3 regions of the Streptomyces sp. B6B3 genome follow, and region 3 is predicted to be linked to each of the others. Evidence: riboswitches for the same ligand, from Rfam matches in the RefSeq annotation. Region 3 holds a riboswitch; each other region holds the start of a gene.

Region 1 (3,265 bases), on a different contig from region 3:
GCTCGTTGTAGCCGGCCTGGTCCAGCCGGCCGGCGCGCAGCGCGCTCCTGGCCCGGCGGACGTCCGCGGTCTGCGGGAACGAGCCGATGGTGGTGGTGGGCAGCGGCGGCAGCCCGAGCCCGGCCCGCTGGACCCTGGCCCGTTCCCGGTACGGGGCCCGTTCGTGGGGCCGGCCGCGCAGCGCGGCGACCCGGGCCCGCACCCGGTCGTCCCGACGCGCGGCGGCCCGGCCCCGGCGCACCGCCTCGCCCGCCTCGGCGAGGCCCCGGGTGACGGCCGGCTCCTCGACCCGCAGCGCCCGCCCGAGCAGCACCACCTCCGCCACCTTCTGCCGCGCGAAGGCCAGCCGGTCGCGCAGCCCGGGGTCCAGCCCGGGCTCGGCGGCCAGGTCGTAGGGCACGTGCAGCAGCGAGCACGAGGTGGACACCGCGAGTCGCCCGACCGAACCCAGCAGCCCGGCGCAGGTCGCCGCCGCGGCGCGCAGGTCCGTGCGCCACACGTTGCGCCCGTCCACCACGCCGGCCACCACCGTCTTGTCCCGCAGCCCCGGCAGGGTGGCCAGCCGGCCGGCCGCCGCGGGGCCCGCCACCAGGTCGACGCCGACCGCCTCGACGGCGGTGCCGGCCAGCACCGGCAGCGCGGGGCCCAGATCGCCGAAGTAGCCGGCGACCAGCATCCGCGGCCGGCGGCGCGGCGCCGCCAGCCGGTCGTACGCCCGGCGCAGCGCCGCGAGCTCCGCCTCCGTGCGGTCCGCGGCGAACGCCGGCTCGTCCAGCTGCACCCAGTCCGCCCCGGCGTCGGCCAGCCGCTCCAACAGCTCCGCGTAGCAGGCCAGGAGCGGCTCCAGCAGGTCCAGCGGAACGAACCCGTCCGGCGCGTCCGGGGCCGGCTTCGCCAGCAGCAGGAACGTCACCGGGCCCAGCAGCACCGGCCGGGTCGGCACCCCGAGCGCCGCCGCCTCCCGGTACTCGGCGACCGGTTCGGGGTCGTCGGCGAGCGCCAGCCGGGTGTCCGGCGCCAGTTCCGGCACCAGGTAGTGGTAGTTGGTGTCGAACCACTTGGTGAGCTCCAGCGGGGCCACGTCGTCCCGGCCCCGCGCCATGGCGAAGTAGGTGTCGAGCGGCGGGAGGCCGAGCGCGCGGAACCGCGGCGGCACCGCGTCGACCAGCACGGCGGCGTCCAACACCTGGTCGTAGTGGGAGAAGGTGTTGCCCGGCACGGAGTCCAGGCCGGCGTCGGCCAACTCCCGCCAGGTCGCCGCCCGCAGCGCGCGGCCGACCTCCAACAGGCCCGCGGTGTCCAGCCGGCCGGCCCAGTGGTCCTCGACCGCGCGCTTCAGCTCCCGGCGCGGGCCGATCCGCGGATAGCCCAGCACCGTCGCGCCGATCTCGTCAGCACGACGGGCATCGTGGGTGCGGTGGGTGCGGTGGGTGGTGTCGTCGATCACAGCTCTCTCCTCGCGAGCTCGCTGACCTCGGTCGGAACCACGAGGACAGCACGCGAGAACGGCGCCGCGCCGGAACCGGCACGAACGCGTCCCACGAGCCCACCCGCGAGGCCCAGGACCAGCGCGCACCGGCGGTGCGCGCGCCGGCGGCAGGTCTTCGGACTCGCGGGCACCCGCCGGCTCCCGAAGGAGCCGCCGGACCTACTGGCCGTCGCTTCCCGGGCGCGGCGCGCCCAGTGCCTGATGACGGCGGTCGTTCCCACTCACCGCTGCGGGGCAGTCCCGGATTCGCACCGGGTTCCCTCTTGCCTCGCCGGACTCCGCGGAGCCCGACGAACCGTCGGCGTCCCCGACCCTATGCCCTCCTCCGCGGCGCCGGGCCTGGGGGAGGGGCGTCCGGCTCTTCGCCGTGCGTTCGCCGGGCGTTCCGCCGCGCGGCATCCGACGTCGTCGCGGGCGGACCATGCTGCGGCGGATCAGCGCGTCGCACCACGGGAGGTACCTCATGACCGAGTCGAGTTCCGGACGGGACGTCGGATCCCACCACCGGCGGCCGGTCGGCCGCCGGACGGTGCTGCGGGGCGGGGCGCTCGCCTCGGCCGCGCTGGCCCTGCCCACCCTGCCCGCGCTGGCCGGCGCCGCGCCCGCGCAGGCCCGCTCCGGGCGCCCCGAGGCCCGCTGGGGCGTGCAGGCGGGAGACGTCACGAGCTCCTCGGGCCTGGTGTGGGTGAGGTCCGACCGTCCGGCCCTGATGGTCGTCGAGACCTCGGCCACCGAGTCGTTCCGCGCGCCGCGCCGCTGGCACGGGCCGCTGCTCGGCCCCGACACGGACTTCACCGGCACCACGGCGCTGCGCGGCCTGCCGCCCGGCGAGCAGATGCACTACCGGGTGCTGCTCGCCGACCCGGACGACCCGCGGCGGAGCGGCGCGCCCGTGACCGGCACCTTCCGCACCGCGCCCGCCCGGCGCGGGGACGGCGTCCGGTTCGTGTGGTCGGGCGACCTCGCCGGACAGGGCTGGGGCATCAACACCGAACTCGGCGGCTACCGCGCGTTCGAGGAGATGCGCCGCCTCGACCCGGACTTCTTCCTGTTCAGCGGCGACACCGTCTACGCGGACGGCCCGCTGGAGCCGAGCGTCACCCTGCCGGACGGGCGGGTGTGGCGGAACGTCACCACCGAGGCCAAGTCCAAGGTGGCCGAGACGCTCGACGAGTACCGCGGCACCTTCCGGTACAACCTGCTGGACGCCAACCTGCGCCGGTTCAACGCCCAGGTGCCCTCGATCGTGCAGTGGGACGACCACGAGGTCACCAACAACTGGTACCCGGGCGAGATCCTGGACGACGAGCGCTACACCGAGCGGTCGGTGGACGTGCTGGCGGCGCGCGCCCGCCAGGCGTACGCCGAGTACTTCCCGGTGCCCACGCTGGCCCCCGACCAGAACCGCGGGCGCGACGGACGGATGCACCGGGTGGTGCGCCACGGCCCGCTGCTCGACGTCTTCGTGCTGGACATGCGCACCTACCGCAACGCCAACTCGCCGGGCCAGCAGACCGCCGACCCGCAGGGCATCCTCGGCCGCGCCCAGCTGGAGTGGCTCAAGGCCGAGCTCGCCCGCTCCCGCGCCGTGTGGAAGGTGATCGCCGCCGACATGCCGCTCGGCCTGGTGGTGCCCGACGGCGAGACGGACATCGAGGCCGTCGCCAACGGCGACCCCGGCGCGCCGCTCGGCCGGGAGCTGCAGATCGCGGAGCTGCTGCGATTCGTGAAGCACCGCCGGATCACCGGCACGGTGTGGCTCACCGCCGACGTGCA
Region 2 (3,265 bases), on a different contig from region 3:
GGTGCTGCTGGTCAAGTCGGGACGGCTGCGCTACGCCTGGGTCACGGCCGTGCCCATGACCTTCGTGGCGGTGGTGACCCTGACCGCGAGCTGGCAGAAGGTGTTCTCGGACGATCCCCGGGTCGGCTTCCTGGCCCAGCGTGACGTCTACCAGGACGGCATCGACGCCGGCGAGGTGCTGGCTCCCGCCCAGGACGTGGGCGACATGGAGACCATCGTCACGAACGCGACGGTGGACGCCACGCTGACGGCGGTGCTCGCGCTGCTGGTCATCGTGGTCTTCGTCGACGCGGCGCGGGTGTGCGTCAGGGCCGCCATGCGGCCGCAGGACGTGGCGCTCGCCGAGGCGCCGGCCGAGGAGTCCCAGATCGTCGCCCCGGCCGGGCTCATCCCCACCAGGGAGGAGAAGGCCGACCTCGTGGCCGCGGGTCTCGGGCCCGGCGGCGGCATTCCCGAGCAGTCCAGGAGCTCCGCCGAGACCAGGACGGGGGCGCGACCGTGACCGCGGCCCCGCCGCGCCGGGCCGCCGCCCGGCTGTGGTGGTACGTCAGGGAGTTCACCGGCGAGACCGCGTACGAACGGCACGTGGCGCGGCTGCGCGCGACGGACCCGACGGCTCCGGCGCCGAGCCGCCGCGAGTTCGAACGGCGGCGCGTCAGGTCCCGGTACGGCGACCCGGCCGGACCGCCCGGCGGCGGCTGCTGCTGACCGACCGTCTCCGCACGTGCGGGCCGCGGCGCCGGGCGGCGGTCGGAGGGCGGCGGTCGGAGGGCGGCGGTGTCAGACCCCACGGTCACACTGATCCCATGGACATCACGATCAGGGACGCGAGGCCGGCGGAGTTGGCGGCGGTCGGGGCGCTGACCGCCGCCGTGTATCTCGGGGAGGGCCTGCTGGTCGACGCCGAGCGCGACCCGTATCTGGCGGTGCTGCGCGACGCGGCGCGGCGCGCGGAGCACGCCGAAGTGCTGGTGGCCGTGGCGCCGGACGGTCCGGGCGACGAGGTGGTGGGGACGGTGACCTTCGTCACCGCCGGGGAGTACGCCGACATCGCCGGCCCGGACGAGGCGGAGTTCCGGATGCTCGCGGTGTCCCCCGCCGCGCGCGGGCGCGGGGCCGGCGAGGCGCTGGTGCGCGAGTGCCTCCGCCGGGCGCGCCGGTCCGGCCGGCGGCGCATCGTGCTGTCCAGTCAGTTGCAGATGCACACGGCCCACCGGCTGTACGAGCGGCTGGGCTTTGTGCGGACACCGGAGCGGGACTGGGAGCCGCTGCCCGGGTTCGTTCTCAGCACGTTCGCACGAGGCCTGGACGATCCGCCGACCGACGAACTCCTCGGCGACCACAACATATAGGGGCGCTCGACTTTCACGGCACAAGATGTATGCTCGTGCTCGCTGCCACCGCAGGGGAATCCGGTGCGAGTCCGGAACTGTCCCGCAACGGTGTGTGATGGGCTGATCCTTGCCGTTTTCTGATGCCCGTCACGAGTCCGAATGCCTGTCGGCGGCGGAGGAACTCGTCCGGGCCTCGTGGGCTGGGCCAGCGGACGCGGTGCTTGGATGCCCTTTGCCCGGTTGCCGGGGGGACACGCCTGCCCGCGCGCGCTCGTCCACCTGCGTCGCCCCTCGCGCCGTGAGGAGAGCGTCGCCGTGACCATCGCACCCGAGATCGTCGCCCCATCCCAGACCGCCGCCGAGCCACCGGATCCGATGCGGCGTCTGCTGGCGGCGGCGTCGGCCGGGCTGCCCGCGACCGACCCCGACCGGGTCGCGGCGGCGGTGGCGCGCGGCCGGCACGCCGGCTCCGACGCGGCCGAGGTGCGGGACCTGGCCATCGAGGCCGCCGCCGGACTCATCGTCGAGGACCCCGAGTACTCCCGGCTCGCCGCCCGGCTGCTGACGGTCGCCGTCCGCGAGGAGGCCGCCGGCCAGGGCGCCGGGTCCTTCACCGCCTCGATCGAGGTGGGCCACCGGGAGGGTCTGATCGCCGACCGCACGCTGAGCTTCGTGCGCCGGCACGCGGCCCGGCTCGACGCGCTGGTCGAGCGGGCGGTCGCCGAGGGCGCGGACGACCGGTTCGGGTACTTCGGGCTGCGCACCGTCCACTCCCGGTACCTGCTCCGCCACCCGACCAGCCGGGCGGTGATCGAGACCCCGCAGCACTTCCTGCTGCGGGTGGCCTGCGGCCTCGCCGCCGACGAGTCGGAGCCCGCGCTGGCCGAGGTCGCCGAGCTGTACCGGCTGACCAGCCGGCTCGACTACCTGCCCTCCTCCCCCACGCTGTTCAACTCGGGCACCCGGCACCCGCAGATGTCCTCCTGCTACCTGCTGGACTCCCCGAAGGACGAGCTGGACTCGATCTACGACCGCTACCACCAGGTGGCCCGGCTGTCGAAGCACGCGGGCGGCATCGGCCTGCCCTACTCCCGGATCCGGGCCCGCGGCTCGCTGATCCGCGGCACCAACGGCCAGTCCAACGGCATCGTGCCGTTCCTCCGCACCCTCGACGCCTCGGTCGCCGCGGTCAACCAGGGCGGCCGCCGCAAGGGCGCGGCCTGCGTCTACCTGGAGACCTGGCACGCGGACATCGAGGAGTTCCTCGAACTGCGCGACAACACCGGCGAGGAGGCCCGGCGCACCCACAACCTCAACCTCGCGCACTGGATCCCCGACGAGTTCATGCGCCGGGTCGCGGCCGACGCCGACTGGTCGCTCTTCTCGCCGGTCGACGTGCCGGAGCTGGTGGACCTGTGGGGCGAGGAGTTCGACGCCGCCTACCGCCGGGCGGAGGCCGCGGGCCTGGCGCGGCGCGCGGTGCCGGCCCGGCAGCTCTACGCCCGGATGATGCGCACCCTGGCGCAGACCGGCAACGGCTGGATGACGTTCAAGGACACCGCCAACCGCACGGCCAACCAGACGGCCCGACCCGGCGCCGTGGTGCACTCCTCGAACCTCTGCACCGAGATCCTGGAGGTCAGCGACGACGGTGAGACGGCCGTGTGCAACCTCGGCTCGGTCAACCTCGCCGCCCATGTGACGCCCGCCGGCGGGATCGACTGGGACCGGCTGGACGCCACCGTGCGGACGGCGGTGGTCTTCCTCGACCGGGTGGTGGACATCAACTACTACCCGACGCGGCAGGCCGGCGACTCCAACGCCAGGTGGCGGCCGGTCGGGCTGGGCGTGATGGGGCTGGCGGACGTCTTCTTCCGGCTGCGCCTGCCGTTCGACTCGGCCGAGGCCCGGGAGCTGTCCACCCGGATCGC
Region 3 (3,265 bases):
GATCGCCACGCGTGAGGCGTGGGCGGACGCCGGCTTCACGGCGAAGGCCGGGGAGGGCGCCGACGTCGAGCCGGGACGCCTGGGCGCGGTCGTCGCGTCCGGCATCGGCGGCGTCACCACGCTGCTCGACCAGTACGACGTGCTCAACGAGAAGGGCGCGCGCAAGGTGTCCCCGCACACCGTGCCGATGCTGATGCCCAACAGCCCGGCGGCCAACGTCGGCCTGGAGGTCGGCGCGCGCGCCGGCGTGCACACGCCGGTGAGCGCCTGTGCCTCGGGCGCGGAGGCCGTGGGGTACGCCGCGGAGATGATCCGCACGGGCCGGGCCGACATCGTCGTCGCCGGCGGCACCGAGGCGTGCATCCACCCGCTGCCCATCGCGGCGTTCGCGAACATGATGGCGCTGTCGAAGAACGAGGGCGATCCGACGAAGGTGTCCCGCCCCTTCGACACGGCGCGCGACGGCTTCGTGCTCGGTGAGGGCGCGGGCATCGTGGTGCTGGAGTCCGCCGAACACGCCGCGGCGCGTGGCGCGCGGATCTACTGCGAGATGCTCGGCCAGGGGCTGTCCGCGGACAGCCACCACATCGCGCAGCCCGAGCCGACCGGCGCCGGCATCGCCACGGCGGTGCGCCATCTGCTGGAGCAGACCGACCTGAAGCCGGAGCAGTTGACCCACGTCAACGCGCACGCCACCTCGACGCCGCTGGGCGACGTCGCGGAGATCCGGGCGCTGCGCCAGGTGCTGGGCGACGATCTGGACCATGTGGCGGTCTCGTCGACGAAGTCGATGACCGGCCACCTGCTCGGCGGCGCCGGCGGCATCGAGACGGTCGCCACGGTGCTGGCGCTGCACCACCGGACGGCTCCGCCGACGATCAACGTGGACGAGCTCGACCCGGAGGTGGACGCCGACATCATCCGGGACACGCCGCGCACGCTGCCCTCGGGCACCATCGCGGCCATCAACAACTCCTTCGGATTCGGCGGTCACAACGTGGTACTGGCCTTCCGAACGGTCTGATCGGAGCGTTACCCTGAGGGACGGTCATCGGCTGGAACAGGCCGGTGACCGTCCACTCGTCTCCACAACTTCATGCGCGTACGTGCGAGGGAAGCCGGTGCGAATCCGGCGCTGACCTGCAACCGTGAGCGGCACCGCCAAGGGGCCGCGAGTCGGGACGCTCGGCGTACGACGCGAACCGCTTCCCACTGTCACGGACTGCAGCGTGGAGCCCTCAGCCGCCCCGGCTCGTCGGCCCCCTGACGCCTCGCTTCGCGAACGCGCGCCAGGGGTTTCGCACGTCGGGCGGCAGGTGGGACCGGCTGCCGGAAGGAAGGGCATGCCATGTCCCCCGCCCGAGCCGTTGTCGCGCTGCTGCTCGCGATCTCCCCGGTCCTCCCGGTCCTCCCGGTCCTTCCGGCGAGCCCCGCCGCCGCGGCGACCCCTCGCGCCGGCGCCCCCGGGTTCTGCCCCGACGGCGACGGGGTCACGGTGGTCGTCGACTTCCGGGCCCTGGGCGGCGAGCAGGTGGTGCGCTGCGCGCCGGGCCCGCAGGAGGACGGCGTGGACGCGTTGCGCGGCGCCGGATTCGAGGTGGAGGGCACCAACCGCTGGGGGGACTCCTTCGTCTGCCGGATCAACGGCCGCCCCGGGCCCGACGCCGAACCGTGCGTGGACACCCCGCCGGCCTCGGCGTACTGGTCGTACTGGCACGCGCCCGACGGCGGTGCGTGGGAGTACAGCCAGTACGGCGCCACCTACCGGACCCCGCCGGAGGGGAGCTTCGAGGGCTGGGTTTTCTCGACGAACGACGGGGAGGGCGAGGCGTCGCCGCCCGGCGTCGCGCCCGAACGCCCCGGCGACGGCGGCTCGTCGGGCAGCGGGTCCGGCGGTGCGGGCGACGGCTCGTCGGGTGGCGGGAATTCGAGCGGCGGGGGATCGGGCGACGGCGGGGCGGACGGCGAGGGCTCCGCCGACGGCGGCGCGTCGGCCGGCGGCACGCAGTCCGGCGGCTCGGGTGGCGCGGACGAGGCGGGCTCGGACGGCCCGGGCGGAGCGGGCGGAGCGGGCGACAGCGACGGCTCTGCCGACACAGGGAGTCCCGACGACGAGCACCAGGACGAGGGCGAGGACCGCTCAGACGCCCCCGCTGACGGTGCGGGTCCGGGGCAGGGCGACGCGTCCGACGACGCGTCCGCGCCCAGCCCGACCGAGGCGTCGGACTGGTCGGGCGAGGACACCGAGTTCGAGGAGCGCCGGTCCGCCGCGGCCGAGGATTCGGCCGGACCGCCCGCGTCCACGCTGGTCGCGCTGGGCCTGCTCGTCGCGCTGGTCGGGACGGCCGGGCTCGCCGTCTGGCGCAGACGTCGGGCACGCGGGGCGGAGCACCCGTGAGCCGCGTCCTCGTCCGGCCGCGCGGGGTGCTGCCCCGCACCCTGCACCCGGGCGCCTGGTGGCTGTGGGCGCTGGGCCTGGCCGTCGCCGCCAGCCGCACCACCAACCCGCTGTTGCTCGCCCTGCTCGTCGCCGTGGCCGGCCTGGTCGTGGTGCGGCGCCGCACCGACGCGCCGTGGGCGTTGTCCTTCCGGATGTATCTGCTGTTCGGTGCCGTCATCGTCGTGCTGCGGGTGCTCTTCCGCGTCGTGTTCGGCGGCGGTTCGGGCTCGACCGTGCTGTTCACCCTGCCCGAGATCCCGCTGCCGGAGGCCGCCGCCGGCATCCGGCTGCTCGGCGAGGTCGCCGCCGAGGAGGTGCTCGGCGGGCTCTACGACGGCCTGCAACTGGCGGCCATGGTGGTGTGCGTGGGCGCGGCCAACGCCCTGGCCAACCCGAAGCGGATGCTGAAGGCCATGCCGGGCGCGCTGTACGAGATCGGCACGTCCGTCGTCGTCGCGCTGTCCGTCGCGCCCCAGCTGATCGAGAGTGCCGGGCGGGTGCGCCGCGCGCGCCGGCTGCGCGGCGCCCGGGAGCGGGGGTGGCGTGCGCTGCGCGGCATCCTGATACCCGTCCTGGAGGACGCGCTGAGCCGGTCGTTGGCGCTGGCCGCCGCCATGGCATCGCGCGGCTACGGCCGCACCGGCGCCGTCCCCGCGCGGACGAGGCTGCTCGTCGGCGTCCTGGTGCTGGCCGGGCTGCTCGGCATCGCGGCCGGCCTGTACGGGGCGCTCGACCCGGCGGCCCCGCGCTCCCTGGGCGCGCCGCTCCTGTTGGCCGGCGTGGCGCTGGCCGTCGCCGGCCTCGCCCTCGGCGGCCGGCGGGTGC

Evidence for each region. Region 3 has a riboswitch for cobalamin ahead of ABGB06_RS10570 (hypothetical protein). Riboswitches for the same ligand answer to the same signal wherever they lie in the genome.
Region 1: another riboswitch for cobalamin. It lies ahead of metE (5-methyltetrahydropteroyltriglutamate--homocysteine S-methyltransferase); the one in region 3 lies ahead of ABGB06_RS10570 (hypothetical protein).
Region 2: another riboswitch for cobalamin. It lies ahead of ABGB06_RS01165 (ribonucleoside-diphosphate reductase subunit alpha); the one in region 3 lies ahead of ABGB06_RS10570 (hypothetical protein).

Annotation. Positions count from the first base shown of each region.
Region 1 covers NZ_JBDPLU010000006.1:372,144-375,408, reverse strand. The annotation lists gene metE (5-methyltetrahydropteroyltriglutamate--homocysteine S-methyltransferase) at 1-1,387, opposite strand, end outside; cobalamin riboswitch at 1,599-1,754, opposite strand; gene ABGB06_RS16300 (alkaline phosphatase D family protein) at 1,953-3,265, shown strand, end outside.
Region 2 covers NZ_JBDPLU010000001.1:276,296-279,560, reverse strand. The annotation lists gene ABGB06_RS01180 (carbon starvation CstA family protein) at 1-502, shown strand, start outside; gene ABGB06_RS01175 (CstA-like transporter-associated (seleno)protein) at 499-708, shown strand; gene ABGB06_RS01170 (GNAT family N-acetyltransferase) at 807-1,352, shown strand; cobalamin riboswitch at 1,375-1,520, shown strand; gene ABGB06_RS01165 (ribonucleoside-diphosphate reductase subunit alpha) at 1,710-3,265, shown strand, end outside.
Region 3 covers NZ_JBDPLU010000004.1:80,462-83,726, forward strand. The annotation lists gene ABGB06_RS10565 (beta-ketoacyl-[acyl-carrier-protein] synthase family protein) at 1-1,024, shown strand, start outside; cobalamin riboswitch at 1,088-1,209, shown strand; gene ABGB06_RS10570 (hypothetical protein) at 1,349-2,398, shown strand; gene ABGB06_RS10575 (CbiQ family ECF transporter T component) at 2,395-3,265, shown strand, end outside.